2 regions of the Paenibacillus sp. KS-LC4 genome follow, and region 1 is predicted to be linked to the other one. Evidence: a T-box and tRNA genes for the amino acid it is inferred to sense, from the RefSeq annotation. Region 1 holds a T-box; the other holds one or more tRNA genes.
What was found. The T-box of region 1 lies ahead of V5J77_RS08030 (valine--tRNA ligase). A T-box ahead of a tRNA ligase gene usually reads a tRNA of that ligase, here a tRNA-Val.
Positions count from the first base shown of each region.

Region 2: it encodes a tRNA-Val, which carries the amino acid that the T-box ahead of V5J77_RS08030 (valine--tRNA ligase) is inferred to sense. The anticodon was not compared.

Region 1 is NZ_CP145905.1:1,864,661-1,874,836, reverse strand. It holds gene murC (UDP-N-acetylmuramate--L-alanine ligase) at 86-1,486, opposite strand; gene V5J77_RS08035 (folylpolyglutamate synthase/dihydrofolate synthase family protein) at 1,494-2,867, opposite strand; gene V5J77_RS08030 (valine--tRNA ligase) at 2,897-5,557, opposite strand; T-box leader at 5,633-5,865, opposite strand; gene V5J77_RS08025 (hypothetical protein) at 5,980-7,539, opposite strand; gene V5J77_RS08020 (LysM peptidoglycan-binding domain-containing protein) at 7,728-9,218, opposite strand; gene V5J77_RS08015 (RluA family pseudouridine synthase) at 9,336-10,176, opposite strand, start outside.
Region 2 is NZ_CP145905.1:5,234,800-5,244,975, reverse strand. It holds rRNA gene V5J77_RS22240 (23S ribosomal RNA) at 1-1,776, shown strand, start outside; tRNA gene V5J77_RS22235 (tRNA-Glu) at 1,861-1,935, shown strand; tRNA gene V5J77_RS22230 (tRNA-Val) at 1,945-2,020, shown strand; tRNA gene V5J77_RS22225 (tRNA-Asp) at 2,037-2,113, shown strand; tRNA gene V5J77_RS22220 (tRNA-Thr) at 2,128-2,203, shown strand; tRNA gene V5J77_RS22215 (tRNA-Leu) at 2,223-2,309, shown strand; tRNA gene V5J77_RS22210 (tRNA-Gly) at 2,319-2,393, shown strand; tRNA gene V5J77_RS22205 (tRNA-Pro) at 2,403-2,479, shown strand; gene isdG (heme oxygenase) at 2,663-3,781, opposite strand; gene V5J77_RS22195 (iron ABC transporter permease) at 3,778-4,776, opposite strand; gene V5J77_RS22190 (ABC transporter substrate-binding protein) at 4,773-5,741, opposite strand; gene isdC (heme uptake protein IsdC) at 6,277-7,305, shown strand; gene V5J77_RS22180 (NEAT domain-containing protein) at 7,324-7,755, shown strand; gene V5J77_RS22175 (NEAT domain-containing protein) at 7,920-10,176, shown strand, end outside.

The DNA.
Region 1 (10,176 bases):
ACGAAACAAAAAACGCTGGAAAACGATTTTCACGTTTTCCAGCGTTTTAATGGAGTTCATATGTCCTTATGCAAGCGACAGCAGCTTATTTACGACCTGCCTTCAGCCATTTAGCCAAAGCATCCGCCGTTTTCCAAATATCGCCGGCTCCCATCGTGATGACTAAATCGCCAGCAGAAGCAGCTGTCTTCAAATACTCCAGCACTTCTTCCTTTGTTGCAATAAACGTCGTATTCGCATTGCTGTTCGTCTTAATCAGCTCAACCAGCTTCTCCGAGTTGACGCCCTCAATTTGCTGTTCGCCAGCTGGTGAATAAATATCGGTAATGATGACCTCGTCCGCCTCCGGAAACGCTCGGCTGAACTGGTCGAGAAGGAAATAGGTGCGCGTGTAGCGCTGCGGCTGGAACACAGCGACAATCCGTTTGCCCGTCGCTTTGGCAGCACTGATCGTTGCACTGATCTCAGTAGGATGATGGGCATAATCGTCAATAACGAGAATGTCCTCTACTTCGCCGAGCACCTGAAAGCGACGCTTCGCGCCAATGAAATCACGAATGGCGTTCGCAATTTGTGCAAAAGGCAGCCCTGCTTCCAGACAGGTAATAATGGTTGCCATCGCGTTATAAACATTATGTTTACCTGGCACAGACAGTTCAACCTCGCCCAGCAGCTTTCCATGGTGGGTCAGCTCGAACGATACTTTGCGGTCACCAAGCACGATTTTCTCTGCCTTGTACTGGGCTTCACCATCAATGCCGTAAGTAACGAGCTGTGATGGGTCGAGCGATTGGCCTGCATACAGCTTGCTGATGATCTCGTCAATGTTGTCATCGTCCGCGCATACGATAGCTTTGCCATCCGGCTTTACCTGCGACAGAAACTGAACGTAGGCAGCCTTCAGCTTGCCGAAATCCCCGTCATAGTTTTCCAAATGATCCGGTTCGATATTGGTTACAATCGCAATAGACGGTTGATAATGCAGGAAAGAGCCATCGCTCTCGTCGGCTTCCGCTACGACGTAATCCCCTTTTCCCGCCTTTGCATTTGTGCCGACGTTTACAATCTCGCCGCCAATAATATACGTTGGATCGGTGCCGCAGTTTTCCATAACGAGCGCGATCATTGATGAGGTCGTCGTCTTGCCATGAGCGCCGGCAACAGCAACGCCCTTGCCTTCATTCATAAGCTGAGCCAGCATTTGCGAACGATGCAGCACCGGAATATTGAGAGCTTCCGCGGCACGGCGCTCTACATTATCCTGTGTTAGCGCAGTGGAGTAAACCACCAGCTCCGCACCTTTAATATTTTCCGGCTCATGACCGATATAGATTTTTGCGCCCTTCGCCGCCAGCTTCTCAGTGAGCTCCTGACGAGCGACATCAGAACCCGTTACCGTATAGCCCTTCTCCAGCATAACGCGGGCGATAGCGCTCATCCCGTAACCGCCTATTCCGATGAAATGAACATGTTTTGCTGTATTCAAAGACGGTTCACCAACCTTTTTCAGAATCAGAGTTGTACAATAAGCGGGCGCGAACGTCCGCTATTAAATAAAGCGTGCCGGTCACAACCCCAAGGTCTGTTTCCCCGGTCAAATGCTGCAGTTGCTCAAGCGCTGCCTTCCAGTCAGGCTCCACAATCAGTTCAAAATCCTCGTCCCCCTGCACAGCACGTACGAGATCAGCCAACGCCTGCGCATCCTTTTTGTTGCGAAAATCAGGCTCGGTCACAATTAGCGTATCTACTATTGGCAGTATATGCTTCATAACCTCGCGATGATTCTTATTATCCAGCATACCCATCATTAGGATTAAACGATCATAACGATAGGTTGATTTTAATGCGGCAGCAAGCGTCTGTGCTCCCTCAGGATTATGAGCGCCATCAATGAGAATACGCGGGGAATGCGACACCATTTCCAGACGCCCGGGCCATGCGGCAAGGCGCAGCCCCTCCTCCAGCGCATCATCCTCCACAATAAGAGCCGCATATTGGCGAAGCACCTCAAGGGCCATCACTGCGACCGCTGCATTCGCGCGCTGATGAGCTCCGTTGAGCGTGATCGTTAGTGGATGAATCGGACGGAAAAGCCCATCAAAACGGAACGTTTGCTCATCCTCGCGGACCGAAAGCGCCGTCTCGCTGAACTGCTCGCCTAACAAATAGAGCGAGCTTTTGCTGTCGATCGCTTTTTGCCGAATCACTTCAATCACTTCTGGCTGCGTAACCGCACTCACAACAGGAACGCCGGGCTTAATAATGCCTGCCTTTTCCGCTGCCACCTTCTCCAGCGTATCACCAAGGCGATCCATATGGTCATGCCCGACATTGGTGATGATAGAGAGAACAGGCGTCACAATATTCGTAACGTCCATTCGTCCGCCAAGCCCCGTTTCCCATACGACATAATCGGGATAGGTTACTTTAGCGAAATACAATATAGCCAGCGCCGTAGACACCTCGAACATCGTAGGAGACCCCAGCTCAGTTGCCGCAATTTCCTCAACGACAGGCTTTAGCATATTCGACAGCTCAAGCAGCGTCTGCTCTTCAATATCCGCATTGTTATATTGAAAACGATTCGTAAACTTCGTAATGTATGGGGATGTGAACGTACCAACATCATAACCGCATTTAATGAGCGTGCTCGTCAAAAAAGCACAGGTAGAGCCTTTGCCGTTCGTTCCAGCGACATGGATAAACTTCAATCTGCGATGCGGATTGCCAAGCCGCTCCATCAATACTAGAGCCCGCTCAAGACCAGGCCTTATTCCAAACGGAATAAGGCCATTTATCCAATCCACCGCTTCCTGGTACGACTGAAGCCCGCCGCTTTCCGGCTGGCCTGAGAGATGATTTGTCATCGTAGAAACGCCTTCTTTCTTCCCGGTGTCTATCCGCGCAAATCCGCGATTCTAGCTTGAACCTTATCGCGTTTGTCCGCATAATCCTTCATTTTGGAGCGTTCCTCTTCGATAACCTTCGCAGGCGCCTTCGCTACAAAGCCCTCATTGCCCAGCTTTTTCTCAATGCGGGTTACTTCGCTGTTAAGCGTCGCAAGCTCCTTCTCAAGCCTTGCGATTTCCTGCGAAATATCAATCAGCCCTGCAAGCGGGAAGTACAGCTCCGCACCCGTTACAATACCGCTCATCGCCTTATCCGGAGCCAATAAATCAAGACCAGTCTCAAGCTTCGAGGTTCCGCAGAACCGGCGGACAAACTCTTCATTGCGAGTCAGAATGACCGCTTCAGCCTCGCTCGTTGGCTTAATCAACAGCTCGATTTTTTTGCTCATCGGCACATTTACTTCCGCGCGGACATTGCGCACCGAGCGGATAATATCCATCAGCAGCTCCATTTCCTTCACTGCTTCAGGCGCCTCTAGCGCAGCATCGTACTGCGGCCATGCGGCAAGCGTAATCGTCTCGCCTTCATGCGGCAGATGCTGCCAAATTTCCTCACTGATGTAAGGCATAAACGGATGAATCAGGCGCTGCGTGCGGTCAAGCACATAAGCGAGCACCGATTTTGTCGCTTGCTTCGCTTCTTCATCGTTGCCATAGAGGTTAAGCTTCGCAAACTCAATATACCAGTCGCATAGGTCATCCCAGATGAAATTGTACAGCTGGCGTCCCGTTTCTCCAAACTCATAGCTGTCCATCAAACGGGTTACTTCGCGAACCGTTTCGTTCAGGCGGTGCAAAATCCAGCGATCCGCCGTACCTAGCTTGCCCGTAATATCAATGTCGCTCGCTGCGAATCCTTCCAGATTCATCAGCGCAAAACGCGAGGCATTCCAAATTTTATTCGCAAAGTTGCGTGCCTGCTCAACCTTCTCAAAGCGGAAGCGCAAATCCTGTCCCGGCGTGCTGCCTGTCGAAAGCATATAGCGCATCGCATCAGCGCCGTACTGTTCAATGACCTCCAGCGGATTGATGCCGTTGCCAAGCGACTTGGACATTTTATTGCCATTCGCATCGCGTACGAGACCGTGAATCAGCACATCCTTGAACGGCTTTTGCTCCGTAAACTCCAATGCGGTAAAAATCATTCGGGATACCCAGAAGAAAATAATATCGTAGCCCGTCACCAAAACATTCGTCGGATAGTAGCGTTTTAAGTCCTCTGTCTGCTCTGGCCAGCCAAGCGTCGAGAACGGCCACAGACCTGAGCTGAACCATGTATCCAAAACATCCTCATCCTGGCGAAGCTCCGTGCTGCCACAAGATGGACAGCTCGTTACTTCCTCTTGTGCTACATGCATTTCACCGCAGGCATCGCAATACCAAGCTGGAATACGGTGTCCCCACCACAGCTGACGGGAAATACACCAGTCATGTACATTTTCAATCCAGTGCAAATAAATTTTCTCAAAACGGTCCGGAACGAAGGTTACCCCTTCGCTGGATTTCTGCGCTTTAATTGCCTGTTCAGCGAGCGGCTTCATTTCAACGAACCATTGCGTTGACAGGTAAGGCTCAACAACTGCACCGCTGCGCTCACTATGACCTACCTGATGAACATGATCCTCAATCAGCACGCACACGCCCTGCTCCTGCAAATCCTGCACAAGCTGCTTGCGACAGTCGAAACGATCCAGTCCCGCATAAGGGCCAGCTTCCGCATTCATCTTGCCGGACTCGTCCATCACGATAATTTGCGGCAGATCATGGCGAAGGCCTACCTCAAAGTCATTCGGATCATGGGCAGGCGTAATTTTAACAGCACCGGAGCCAAAATCCTTATCTACATATTCGTCGCCAATAATTGGAATTTCACGACCGATAACGGGCAATACGATCATTTGGCCAATCAGGTGCTGGTAACGCTCATCTTCAGGATGAACGGCAACCGCGCTATCGCCAAGCATCGTTTCCGGACGTGTTGTCGCAACCGTAATATGCCCTGAGCCATCCTTAAGCGGATATTGCAAATGGTATAAATGGCCGTTCAGCTCTTTATGCTCAACCTCAATATCGGACAAGGCCGTTCTCGCAGCCGGGTCCCAGTTGATGATTTTTTTGCCGCGGTAAATAAGGCCTTTCTTGTACAGCTGTACAAAAACCTCGCGAACAGCCTTGGACAGCCCCTCATCAAGTGTGAAGCGTTCACGCGAATAATCGAGCGACAGCCCCATCTTTGCCCATTGGCCGCGAATCGTCTCCGCGTATTGCTCCTTCCAATCCCATACCTGCTCCAAAAAAGCCTCGCGTCCGAGATCGTAGCGGGATTGTCCTTGCTCGCGCAGCTTCTGCTCCACCTTCGTCTGGGTTGCAATGCCTGCATGGTCCGTTCCCGGCAGCCACAGAGCATCAAAGCCCTGCATCCGCTTAAAGCGAATGAGAATATCCTGCAAGGTGAAATCGAGCGCATGCCCAATGTGCAAAACGCCCGTTACATTCGGCGGGGGAATAACGATCGTATAAGTCTCGGCCTCTGGGCGCTGACCCGCTTCGAAAAATTTTCCATTCATCCAGAAGTCATACCACTTCAGTTCAGCGGCTTTTGGGTCGTAGGTCGTCGGCATCGCCGGCGTCGTTTGATTTTCAGACATAAGCTCCATCCTCCACATATCGCATAATGGCATCCATACTTAATTTTGAATACAAAAAAACCTTCCGCCCTTATAGCAAAGGACGAAAGGTTAGCTTCCGTGGTACCACCTTTGTTCCGCGCGTCTTGCAGCTGCGCGGCACTCAAACAGATAACGGCTGTGGCCGGCTTGAATTCACGAATGGCAATCCGCTTGATTCAAGCAACTCCAGGGCGACTTGTACGAGTAAAATCCTGCGGAACTCTCAGCACTAACGGCTCCGCTCTCTGAAGGCTTGGCTGCGTACTCTTCCCCTTCAACGTCGTTCGTTGACTTAAAGACATATTTATTTAATGATACACTCTTTGTGAAAAAAAGTCAAATAAGGCTAGTACATTATTTCGGATGACCTCTCACATTTGCCCATCCAATTAATCGTTAAGCTACTCCTGCAAACCAAAGCCATTTTTCCGCTCGGCATCAGATAAGGAAAGCTCGTTATTCCAAAGGGATTTTTGAAGACTTTGCACCTTCAAGCCCAACTCTATATTCCAGTCACCTAATGGAACAAAGGTGTTGTTCGTCAACTGAATAACACCGCTATCCTTAATCGGCAGCCTTGCTGTTCGACCATTTCTTGTAAACTCGATATCTGTTTTGCCAATGCTATAATCCAATTTAAACCCTTCGGAAAACTCTTTTAATGGGACATAATATTTTCCTCTCATAATAAAAGCAGGTTGATTACTATAGCGTAAATATGCTCCGCCTGATGTGATTGCTAAGGGACGTGTTAAATAAAACATCTCCTTGTGACTAAAGGTATCCACGCCCCATTGCCACGTTTCTTCATACGTAACAGGCAAACTTAAGCCATAGGGAATATAATAAATGAAAGGTGGATAGCTAGCAGGCCTTGCAAAATAATACTGAATCATATATACCTCATCTGAAAGCCAATTAATGCCTTCAGCAGTCGCCTTATACTCCGAGTTATATTTTTTTATAAGCTTTAGCGACTTCAAATCATAAATATAAACAACAGATGCTGTAACAGCATCTTTCACCTGTGTTTCTGCGATTAACACTAGATATTTATTTGAAGGAGACACATACGTTTTTAAATGAGTTGCAGGACCTTGAAACAAAATACTTTTGCTACCCTTAACTGTACCTGTCACTGTCCATTTTATTTGAGCATTGATTGTCTCATTTTGCTTCCTAACCGTTGTTGTCCCAAAGAAAAACGTTGCATCCATTGGTCCATTTGTATGATTTGTTTTCTGGTGAGAGGTTATTTTAACCGTTTCTCCCTTCCCTCCACCATAATTGACAAGATGGCAATTAACGTAATTATTGTCAGGGCAATATACCCCGTAGCCCCCCGATTTGGGATGCGGATTTAATGTGAATTGTGTATCAACCACCTCTCGGGGTTCAATTATTAATCCACCAGAGTAGGCACGCTTATTATCTTTTAAAGAAAAATAGTCATATTCATCCTTTTTCTCAGAATAAATAGAGTAGATTCCTAATGAACGATATAGATGAATCAACCTGGATGAATAGGCAGTCGTCTGATCCTTAAATTGCTTGATTTTACGAACCGTTTTTGTATTATAGTCAAACTCATAAAGTGTGATTAAAAAGTTTTTAGTATACTTCTCCGTCTTACCTTTTTGCATAATGGCAGCATATGCTTTTACACTAGTTGGTGAAATGCTAATTATAGATTTATTTTCATGAATATACCCATCCGCACTATTCAGCTGAATATCTTTATCATTAAATGTGTATTCGTTCATCTTTCTTTTTCCTGTATCGAAGCTGATTTCGGTTGTCTTTACCACAAGCTTGCTAGAATTCAAATCATAATAAATTTGTACTGCATGTCTGATCCTTTCTTCCTTCCCTTCACTGCTTTGACTTACGGCCGCAAAGCTAGTGGATGGCAGGCTTAGAATTAAAATAATGGTAATAATAAGCTTGTACATTTTCCCCATCGAACCCACCCTATAACATGTATTTAAATGAAATAAATCTCACTTAGTATACCTGTTGAAAAATAAGTTTACAATTATTTCTTGATAGATTAGCTGTTTGAAAGTTATATAAATGCAAATAACGTTCTTCAGCTGCCTAATACAGGCGCTGAAGAACGTTGTATTTTGATTAGATAAATTAATGTGCGCTATGGAATATAGAGCAGCTGCCCTTCCTCCACCGCCGACTCATTTAAGCCGTTGTATAGCAAAATCTCCCGCGGATTCAAGCTGTAGCGCACCGCAATGGAATCAAGCGTCTCATCGCGCTGCACGATGCATACCCGAATTTTACGGAATTCCCGCTCATCGGATTGCTTCAAAAACAAATTGCGCCATTCGATCTCATCGCCTGCGGGTTGCTGTGCCTTCGTCTGCTCCAACGCATATTCCGCTGCCTCCTGCTCCGCTGCTTGCCGCGCCAATTGCTCACGCTTGCTCGTTTGCAGCAGCGTCACAAGCCCGACGCCTGATGCAGGCGATGCCGCCGTTTCCGGCGCCTTGCTGCCAAAGGCTATGCGCATCTCCTGCTTCTCAGGCTCTGCCTGCGGCTCCGCACTTGCTTCCTCCGCCTCCTGCCACTCGCTTAAACGTTCGAGCTCGCTCTCCTGCCACGGAGAAGCGTCGTGGCCGCTCTGCTCTGCTGCCGCCGGAATGTAGGCTTCTTCTTCCTGAAGCGGTTGTCCCCCCGGGCTCCAGCCAAGATCCTCCGCTTGCTGATAGGCAGAAGCTCCCTGCTGCCTATCCTGCGCAATGCCATGACCCAGCCCAGTTACAGCTGGCTGCTGCGCATAAGCAGGCGGTGAATTAAAATTCGTGTTAAAGCTCGGCTGCGACCCGGAATGATTTTGCTCCTGAAACCACTCGGCTGCCGACCAGCCTGTATCACGCGGCGAAGGCGAGATCGTAACACCAGCCTCCGGTCCTTCCTCTGCCTCCTCGCGCTCGTCAGCCTCTTCATACGCCTGCTCATTATAAGCATTGTAAGCTTCAAGACCAGAATCAGACTCATTGAGCTCTTGAGCAGCCCCATTAAACGCCTCAGCTTCCTCCTGCTCGCCCCTGAAAGGCAATTGCCCTTCCTGTCCAGCAAAATAAGGCTCCGCTTGCGCTCCCAGAGCAATCTTTGCGACCTCAGCGGCCTCGTCAGCTGCAAAGGGTTCGTCACCACTCCGCCGAAGCTCCTCTTCGAACGATGCCTGACTCGTATCTGCACGATCATGGACGACGGTGAATGGCTCCTCGCGCCACGCCTCCTCCGTCTCCTGCTGCGGCTCTACGAGAATGCCCCGAAGCGACAACACCCCGGTAATGTTAAGCGTACGCGATGACAACAAATCGACGTCGAAATTATCAATTTCCACCGTCACATCGTCCAGCCGCGAAATCCGATTGAGCGGCATTGTAATCTCGACGGGGATGAAATGCTCCAACACCTGAAGCGGAGCGGCTTCATTCGTACTGCGATATACGCCACTTAGCAGCAGCTGGCCTTTTAATACTGCGTGCTCCCCCTGCTCAACAACCTGAATGCGAGGCACAAGCTCAATTTCTTCCAGCTCATCAATATCGGCAACTTCATCCGACAGATGTACGCGTTCATACACATCAAAGCGCAAGCCTTTCGTTTGATCCGTCACGCTCAAGTCCTCCCTCCCTATACTGACCCATTTAAACAATGCTTGGGCTAAAAATGCTACTCTCACTAATTATCTATATGGGCTAGGGGGGGAGAGCATGACTATCTTTTGCAGCAGCTACAATTTAGCTCTTAATTCGGCAAGCCAATCAGGCTCCGGGGCCGCAACCTCCACAGGCAAATCCGTCCACGGATGGGCAAACAGAAGTCGCTCACCATGCAGCGCCTGCGTCTTCAGCAGCTTCACAGAGCCCCCGTAAAGCGCATCGCCAAGCAGCGGATGGCCCAAGTGGCTCATATGGACGCGAATTTGATGCGTTCGACCCGTCTCCAGCTGCAAACGGACAAGCGTAGCCGCTCCATAGTTTTCGACCGCTTCATAGTGGGTTACAGCGGAATCACCGCCCGGTGCAACACGCCTTCTGGAGCGATGATGGCGATCCTTGCCAATTGGAGCATCAACGGTGCCTGCGCCCTGGCGCAGCCGCCCTTGAACGAACGCAATATAGCGGCGGTCGATCGCCTTGCGGCGCATCGCTTCGTCCAGCTTCCACTGGGCGAAATCATTTTTGGAATAAAGGACGGGACCCGAGGTATCATCATCAAGACGGTGGATGTGCCGAACAGGCAGCGGATCTCCCTTCAGCAGCATATGACGTGCCGCCGCTTCATCCAGCGTTCCTGCCTGATTGGCGCCTGTGCCATGCACAGCCATGCCCGCATCCTTATATAGAACGAGGCAAAAATCATCCTCGTACAGAACGATAGGGCGCGGAGCATTCGGCGATAGCTTTGCTTGGCGATACAACTTATCGCTATGCGGATCAGCAGCGGGAAAAGCGAGCAATTGAACACGTTGTCCGTCAAAACGGATGCCTCCGATAGAGAACAGCCGATTAATCCATTTTTCTGGAAAAAGAGAACGGGCCAGCAGCCACTGCCGCACGTAATGCGGATGA
Region 2 (10,176 bases), 2.9 Mb from region 1:
TCGAGTGACTCTGCGCCGAAAATGTAACGGGGCTAAACACACCACCGAAGCTATGACATGTACCGAATGGTACTTGGGTAGGGGAGCGTTGAATATAGGTTGAAGGTATACCGTAAGGAGTGCTGGACTGTATTCAAGTGAGAATGCCGGTATGAGTAACGAAAAGACAAGTGAGAATCTTGTCCGCCGAAAGCCTAAGGGTTCCTGAGGAAGGCTCGTCCACTCAGGGTAAGTCGGGACCTAACGCGAGGCCGAAAGGCGTAGTGGAAGGACAACAGGTTCAAATTCCTGTACCACCGTAAACCGTTATGAGCAATGGGATGACGCAGAAGGGCAGTGACGCGGACTGATGGAATAGTCCGTCCAAGCAGTGAGGCTGATGAGTAGGCAAATCCGCTCATCGTAAGGCTGGGCTGTGATGGGGAGCGAAAATTACAGTAGCGAAGGTCATGCACTCCGGCTGCCGAGAAAAGTCTCTAGCCAGGTGAAGGTGCCCGTACCGCAAACCGACACAGGTAGGCGAGCAGAGCATGCTAAGGCGCGCGGAAGAACTCTCGTTAAGGAACTCGGCAAAATGACCCCGTAACTTCGGGAGAAGGGGTACCTCGGTAGGGTGAATAGCCCGAGGGGGTCGCAGTGAAAAGGCCCAAGCGACTGTTTAGCAAAAACACAGGTCTGTGCGAAGCCGTAAGGCGAAGTATACGGGCTGACGCCTGCCCGGTGCTGGAAGGTTAAGGGGAGCGGTTAGGGGTAACCCGAAGCTGTGAACCGAAGCCCCAGTAAACGGCGGCCGTAACTATAACGGTCCTAAGGTAGCGAAATTCCTTGTCAGGTAAATTCTGACCCGCACGAATGGCGTAACGACTTGGGCGCTGTCTCAACGAGAGATCCGGTGAAATTTTAATACCTGTGAAGATGCAGGTTACCCGCGACAAGACGGAAAGACCCCATGGAGCTTTACTGTAACTTGATATTGAACTTTGGTACGATCTGTACAGGATAGGTGGGAGCCATTGAAGCATGAGCGCCAGCTTGTGTGGAGGCGACGTTGGGATACCACCCTGATCGTATCGGAGTTCTAACCTAGGACCATGAAACTGGTTCGGGGACCGTGTCAGGTGGACAGTTTGACTGGGGCGGTCGCCTCCTAAAATGTAACGGAGGCGCCCAAAGGTTCCCTCAGAATGGTTGGAAATCATTCGGAGAGTGCAAAGGCATAAGGGAGCTTGACTGCGAGACCAACAAGTCGAGCAGGGACGAAAGTCGGGCTTAGTGATCCGGTGGTACCGAATGGAAGGGCCATCGCTCAACGGATAAAAGCTACCCTGGGGATAACAGGCTTATCTCCCCCAAGAGTCCACATCGACGGGGAGGTTTGGCACCTCGATGTCGGCTCATCGCATCCTGGGGCTGAAGTAGGTCCCAAGGGTTGGGCTGTTCGCCCATTAAAGCGGTACGCGAGCTGGGTTCAGAACGTCGTGAGACAGTTCGGTCCCTATCTGTCGCGGGCGCAGGAAATTTGAGAGGAGCTGTCCTTAGTACGAGAGGACCGGGATGGACGTACCGCTGGTGTACCAGTTGTTCCGCCAGGAGCACCGCTGGGTAGCCAAGTACGGACGGGATAAGCGCTGAAAGCATCTAAGCGCGAAGCCCCCCTCAAGATGAGATTTCCCAATTTAGTAAGACCCCTTGAAGACGACGAGGTTGATAGGTTCGGGGTAGAAGCGCAGCAATGCGTGCAGCTGACGAATACTAATCGGTCGAGGGCTTATCCTAATAACACGCTAAAGGTTCAGAGCTTGTCTTTCGCATCCAGTTTTCAATGTGCAACGTACATTGATTGATTTTAAGCATGATCATGGCCCGTTGGTCAAGTGGTTAAGACACCTCCCTTTCACGGAGGTAACAGGGGTTCGAGTCCCCTACGGGTCACCATATTATTTCGGAGGCTTAGCTCAGCTGGGAGAGCATCTGCCTTACAAGCAGAGGGTCGGGGGTTCGATCCCCTCAGCCTCCACCATTATGATTTTGAATACGGAGCTGTGGTGTAGAGGCCTAACATGCCTGCCTGTCACGCAGGAGACCGCGAGTTCGAATCTCGTCAGCTCCGCCATTCTTTCATTCTATGCCGTTGTAGCTCAATTGGTAGAGCAACTGACTTGTAATCAGTAGGTTGGGGGTTCAAGTCCTCTCGACGGCACCATCTTTTTCAAAAAAAATATGCGGTCGTGGCGGAATTGGCAGACGCGCTAGATTCAGGTTCTAGTGGTGTAACAGCCGTGGAGGTTCGAGTCCTCTCGACCGCACCATATTTTTTTGCGGACGTGGCTCAGTGGTAGAGCATCGCCTTGCCAAGGCGAGGGTCGCGAGTTCGAATCTCGTCGTCCGCTCCATTTTTATTTCGGGACGTAGCTCAGCTTGGTAGAGCACCTGGTTTGGGACCAGGGGGTCGCATGTTCAAATCGTGTCGTCCCGACCATTATAAGTTTTACAGTATGTCTGAACTTGCACAGCAATTGAAGCGCAAGAGCAGGCTTTTTTATTTGGAAGCAACACATAAGAGCGATAGCTTATATACGTAAGAAGCTTGCAATCCCACGTGAAGAGTGGCTCTGCAAGCTTCTTTTTTATAGGAACACAACTAATTGATTAAAGCCGTGGGCTAATTAACCGCAGCAATTGGGTTTCTGATGACTTTGACTTCGTAGAATGTAATCGTATTGGAGATAATATAGTCCGGTGTTCCCCCGCGGCGGGAATGGGCATCACGGAAAGCATCGCTGCGAGTCCAAGCATTAAAGTCCTCTTTCGTATTCCAACGCGTCACAATGGATACCTCCTCATAGTCCTTCGTTTTCTCTGTCAACAATACCTCAAGACCAAGGAAGCCCTCTGCTTTCTCTACGTCACCGACACGATCGAAACGCTCGATCAGCTTATGGGCATTGCCTTTTGTAATATGGGATGCATTCGTTACAATAATCATTTTAGTATCCTCCTGATTTTTTCTTGGATTTGGGATAATAATAGGATAGCCCTCATCAAATTTGATACGGGCATCCATGTTGTAAACATCTTTTAAAAACTCCGAGGTTAAAACCATTTGGGGCTCGCCTGTCATGGCGATTAATCCGCGTTTCATAGCAATCATATGGTCACAGTATGCTGCTGCTTGTTGGAGGTCATGTAAAACCATAACAATTGTAATCTGATAATCCCGATTAATTTGTTGAAGCATCTCCAGTACATCAAATTGATGTGCAATGTCGAGAAAAGTAGTAGGCTCGTCGAGCAGAAGAATATTTGTTTTTTGCGCTAACGCCATGGCGATTCGCGCTTTTTGCTGTTCACCTCCAGATAAAGTGTAAAACATTTGATGCTGATAACGTTTCGTGCCAGTAATGGTTAATGCCCAATCTATGATGTCGTTGTCTTCGTACGTCATTTTGTTTTTGAATAGAGGCTTGTGAGGTGAACGCCCGAAGGAAACGAGCTCACGCACCGTTAGATCAGGAATCATTTCTTTGGATTGAGTAAGCATCGCAATATCCTTGGCAAATTCTTTGGATTTGTAGCTTTTAAGCGGCTTCTGATTAATAAATACTTCGCCCTTATCTGGCGTAAGCAGCTTGGTAATGACCTTGAGCATGGTTGATTTTCCAGAGCCGTTAGGACCTACAATGGCCGTGATTTTCCCAGTAGGAATGATCATATTGGCATCTTCCATTTCAAAAGCACCAACAGATAAGCCTACATTTTCGATGTGGATAGCAGCATTCATCGAATTGCCCCCTTTTTGCGTAATAAGTAGAGAAAGAATGGTGCCCCTAGGCAGGCGAGAAGAATGCCTACAGGAAGCTCAATCGGATCAAACCAGGTACGTGCGAATGTATCTGCTAAAACGACCAATGCTGCTCCACCGACGATAGAAAGCGGAAGGAGAAAGCGGTAGTCGTCTCCGATAATTAAACGAACGGCATGTGGGACGACGAGCCCCACAAAACCGATTAATCCAGCTACGCTGACGGCAGCACCGGCTAATAGTGCAGCCAAAATGATGAGCAGAAAGCGCTGGATTTGAACCTTTTGTCCAAGCAGTTGAGCGGAGTCATCGCCAAGCAGCAGCACATTGGCAGGCTTAATGGCAAGGAAGCAGAGCAGCAGGCCGACTATGGCATAAGGTGCCATGAAGGAGAGATGGCTCCAGCTTCTTCCGTTTAGCCCACCTGCAAGCCAAGGGAGAACCGATTGTACACGGTCGCTGTAGACGACCATAAGTCCATTTGTTACAGCTCCGAGCAGTGCATTAATGGCTACGCCTGCTAGCACGATTTTGATAGGCGAGGTTCCTTTGTCCCATGCGCTCAAATAGATCAGCAGGCAAGTAAAGCTCGCGCCTAAAAAGGCTGCTATTGGCAGCATATAGCCAAGCTGCGGAAGGACAACCATTGTGATGACAGCGGCAAGACCGCCGCCAGCCGAAACCCCGATAATGCCGGGATCGGCCAGAGGATTGCGCATGACACCTTGTAATAGAGCACCTGAAGCAGCTAAGCAAGCGCCTACCAGCAGGCCTATAATGACACGGGGCATTCTTAAATTCATAATAATGGTTTCGTAACGGGGATCGGCATCGGAGGTGAGTACCTGGCCAATCTCTTTTAACGTAATCGGGACAGAGCCGTAAACGAGACCGAAATAAGTAACGAGCAGCAAAATAAGAGGCGCAATGATGATCGACCATTTGCGCCGGCGGCTTCGCTCTGTTTTATTCATGGCTGCTTCTTCTCTCGATCTAGCATTTCAATCATAAGGGTGAGCGCATCCGTTATACGGGTTCCCGGGTTTGTGCCGAACAGCTCGGCAGGCAGCACTTCGATAGCATTGTTTTTGACAGCATCTAATCCATTCCAGGCTGCATTGCTTTGCATTTCCTTAAGAAAGGCATCCTTTACCTGCTCAGGATTGCCATGTGTCATAATCATGACAACTTGCGGATTGGACTGTATAATTCTCTCAGAGTTGAGCTGGGCATATTGGGGATAGCTTTGAAGTGCTTCATAGTCGGAAGCAATATTTTCTCCGCCAGCCATCTCCAAAATATTGCCGCTGAGGGAGTTGGGCAGTGCAGCCATAAAGGTACCAGGAGCACCGTACACTAAGAGAGCTCGTGTCTTGTTCGTGCTGGCATCGACAGCAATTTGGCTAAGCTTATCGTCAATTTCGGCAATAAGCTCTTCCGCGCGCGGCTGCTTCTGAAGAAGCTGGCCTAAAAGCGTAATTTGCTTTTTAATATCGTCTATAGAGTGGGCAGAGGAGAGTACCATTTTGGCTCCAATGCTTTCAATAGTGGGGATATCCTTTGTATTCATAGGATTGTTGCCCAGAACGACATCCGCTTTCAAAAAGGCGATTTTCTCCAAATCAACCTCGTGAGTAGAGCCAATCTGCTGGACGGCCTCTGCTTCTTCGTTGCTCAATGGAACGGAGGAGGTAGGGCGGCCAACGAGAGTTCCCCCAAGGGCATAAATAATATCGGCTTCACCGTTGCTTAACGCTACAATATGCGAAGGGACAGCAGCAAATGTTAATTGCCTTCCTGCAAAATCGGTTATGGCTATGGCATTCTGTTTTTCAACATTGCTTGTAACCCCCTGTAGAGCATTCGAATCAACCGTTTGCGAGCAACCTGCTGCAGCTAAGAGAAGCAGAGCCAGCATTGCAGGGTATAAAATTTTCATATAATCCTCCCAATCCGATATGATAATGATTATTATTATTAAAATAATGATATTGTAAATGATAATCAATGTCAATAAGGGATAAACAATATATAGAAAAATAATATTAGCATTGAAAAATTAAATTCATAAAATTTGAATTGAAAATTATCATATTTTAATGTGTTAGTATAAAATAAATATATTTTATCAGTAAAATATGTATCATACCTCAAGGTTTGAAATCATATAAAGAAAAATAAAACAAAAATTATTAAAATAAGTGATTGACAAAATTAATGCAATTACGTTAATATCAAGTTGTCGAGCAGCTGAGAAAGCATTTGCTAGACATTCTTAAGAGCTGTGAAGGGCATGGTGAGCAGACTTAGGAGAGGGGAAGAGAAGGTATTTTTTTTGGCACTCAATTGATAATGATAATCATTAGCTTGATTGTTGTCTACCTTTTCTAAACTATTTTTTCCATACGACAGGAGAGGAGGAGAGAGACTTCATTCGTAAACTCCCAATATCAGCTTTCTTAATTGTTTGTTTTATGATTCTTCTTGCAGCACCGGCAGCTTATGCGCAGAGCATGGTAGACGGTACATATACGATTGATTACGTCATCAAGAAGGCTGAAGATGAATCTGCATCTATGGCAAATGATTATTGGGAAAAGCCTGCGAAGGCTATCGTTGAAAACGGGAAAATAACAGTGCAGCTGCAAATTAATCATAGTGCTTGGGTAACAGAGTTTAAAGTTCCTGGCGGTGGAGGTTACGTGAACACGAAGGTAATCAGCAGCAGTAAGGCTAATGATACGCGGGTTGTGCAGTTCAGCGTTGACGATTTGTCCCAAGCGATGCTGTCTAAAATTCATGTCACAGTTCCAGATATTGATTATGATCATGACTACACTATACGTTTTGTGTTTGATTCGAGCAGCCTGAAGCTTGTAAGCAAGGCAGAAACTCCAGCGATAACGGAGGCAACTCCCAAACCTGCAGCATCTGCGGAAACAAAGCCAACTGCTACACCGACTCCTAAGGTGTCTGCTTCCCCGAAAGCGACGAAGGCACCTGCTAAGGATATAAATGCCGGGGCAGCAGCTACAGCAGCACCAAAGGCTTCTGCTCAAGCAACGTCACCTGCTGCCGAAGAAAAAGGTACAGCTGACAGCCGTGTAGTGGAAAGCGCTGCCCCATTATCGACAGAATCTAAGGAAGCAGCAGCAAGTGCTTCTCCTGAAGCTGTAACGACTCCAAAAGCGTTAACTGATGCAACTGCTCCTGCAAAGGAGGCAATGGCTTCACCAGAGGAAGTGGAGAAGGCAGTATTAGAAGCAGAAACAGACGAAGCTGTTGAAGCTGCCAGTGCCGCCGAGGGCGAAGTGACGGCTGAGGATGCAGGCAGTGCTAATACAGCGGATACCGTTTCTGTAGAAGCTGCGGCAGAGGTAGAACCGCTTCAAGAGCGCTCCAATCATTGGGCGACGCCACTTGCGGTTATTGGTATCGTTATTTTAGCAGGAGCTGCTATGTATGTGTATCGTAAAAACAAAACCAAAACCAAAAACGAATAATAGGGAGTGTTTATAATTATGATTAAATCGTTCAAAAAAATGATGCCTTTGATGCTGTTGGTTATGGCTGTTGCTTTGGTTGTTCAAGTAGGCTCCGCATTTGCAGCAACTTCGCTGAACTTCACTGTTTTGAAGCCAGACGGTACCGTTTCTTATGCTGACGCATACGCAAACAGTCCAGCAAGCCTTGCATCGGATAATAAAACCGTTACTTTGTCCTTCTCCGGCGGCAGCTACATCAACTCGCTGAGCATTTCCAATGATGGCGGTTCTTCTTACACGGTTGTTAATGCAACTACTCTTGCAAACGGTGATAAAGAATTTACTTTCGTAGTAAATAATTTGAATGTTGATACTGTTGCTAAAATCCACGTTACAGTGCCGCCATTCCCAGGCTACCCAAATGGCTATAACACGGTTCACGACATCAAATTCGGTTGGGATCTGTAAGAGCATTCGCACAAATTAAACAAAGATAGAGTAAGAAGAACGGTCTGATTTAACCAGACCGTTCTTTTGCCGGGTAAATCAGCATGTTAGGGAATTACAAGGTTTTGCAAGCGAGACATAGAGATAGTGGAAATAAATGAACGGTTAAAAGGAGAGTAAGCAGGGTGAAAAAGCAATATACAAAAGTGGTAGCATTGCTTCTGGCATTCGTGTTAATGCTGCAAGTAGCAAGCATTGGTCCAATTGCTCAAGCGGCGACTACAACGGTGCCGGATGGCGAATATCCAATCAGCTTTCGTTATTTGAAAGATAATACGAATGAAACTTCAGTTCTGGAGCAGATGGTTGTTGTTCAGAACACAGGTAAACTAATCGTTAAAGACGGCAAGGCTCAATTTGAAAATGAATTTTATAAATATACAGCATTTAAACATTTTTCTTCCCGAATGGATGGTCAAGAAAAGGCAACGATTAATGGTCAAACGATTACAGGTCTAGATGGGTATGCCCCGGTAACGCCGATCTTGCTTGGTGATGGAACGAACCCAGATTCTGCTAAGGCAAGAATCGATATAGCTGATTTGAGCAAGCGTCAGGATATTTTGGTACATGTCGTTATACCGGCTGCAAGTTATGACAACTGGTATAACCTACAGCTCGATTTGGACACAACAACGCTTCCTACTGGTCCAGTAGATGGCGGCGGTGACAATGGCAGCGGCAGTGAAGCGGTAACACTTGAGAAGCTGAATGAGCTTTTCACAGTTACAAGATCCGTTTATGAAAGCACTTATGAAGGTACAGGAGATGGCTTCTACCCTGCTGGCTCCAAAACAAAGCTTTATAATGCGATTCAATTGGCGGACGGCATCGCTTCATCGGCAGGTGGCAATATTGAATTGATTAAAGCGGCCTACGCCATTCTCAATGAGGCTAAAAAAGAATATGAGGCTGGACGAATTAGCGTCAGCAAAATTGCTTTGTTCCAAGCTATAACAGATGCAGGGGCATTTGCTGCTACTGTTAAAAATACGGGGACGGCAGATAACGGAAGTGGAACGAGCATTATAAGCGATGGAGAGTATCCATATAATTATGAGCTTCGTATGCAAAACGCCATTCATACGGCAAATGGCTGGGCTTTTAACAAGGATGCCACCCAAAAACAAGTCAATGATGCCATGCTTGCTTTGCAAACGGAGGAGGCATTCGTAAAAGGCCAACGCTACAATGCGCACGTTCTCGATCTTATTGTTCTGAACTCACTTGCAAGCGATGCTGAAATTTCGGAGTTTGCAGGAGATTTCGCTTCGCAAATCACATTGCTGCAAGGTATGGTCAAACATACAGTTGCCAATATTCCGTTTAAAGCAGCGGTTGACGAGTCTGCTTTGAAAGCTTCTTCCCCGTCGAGAAACGGCGGATTTTCGACTGCCATCTCGCCATCATTTTATAAAGTGAACAGCCTGTCTGATGCAGACCAAACGATCTATCAGGTTGCAGTGAGAAATGATAATGCATTAGATAGCACATTCCAAGGGCTATCTTACCTGCAATATGAAAGCAATTCAGTAACTAAATCCGTATATTTGAGCTTTAACTCCGAACAGTTCAAGACGTTAAAGGCTACTATTGCTGCTGCTCAAGAGCTGCATGATCAAGCGGTAGTAGGTACAGCAACTGGTCAATACGATAGCAATACAAAAGCAGCGCTTCTTACTGCTATTGAAGCTGCTACAGCGAAAGCTGAGCAATTGTCGGCTGCAAGACCGCAATTAATCAGCGCCAACACAACACTGGAGCAAGCAGTGACGGCATTTAAAGCATCAGCAAACCGTCAAATTAATTATGCAGCTTTACATGCAACTAATCAGGCATTCTCCAGCATGGACAGCTACTTCCTGAAACCTGCAAATGTAACTTCAGTTGACGGCTCCACATTTGTCAGCTTTACAATCAAAGACAGCAGTATCGTTACGGCCTTCAAAGTGAAGGAAAACGGCGTACTAGTTGACTCTATGATTGTAAGCACAGATACATTGGCTAATACAAGAGTAGTTAAGTTCAAAGTGAGTGATTTGACAGCGCTGCTGGACGCTCAGGTTCATATTTCCATGCCGACTGTCATTGATCCGAGATCAGGACAGCCTTATGAGGCGGATCATAACATTCGCTTGAGCTTTGGTACAGGTGATGCTACAGCTTTGAAAGCAAGCATAACGGCCGCTCAAAAATTGCACGATGAAGCAGCCGAGGGAACAGTAATGGATAAATATCCTGCTGAGGCTAAAGCGAAGCTGCAAACGGCAATTAATGCTGCGAAAGCTATTACAACTAACCCGCTAGCGACAGAAACACAAGTAAAAGACGGCAGCGCTGCTCTGGAACAAGCAGTTTATTCATTTAAGGCTGCAAAGGTTT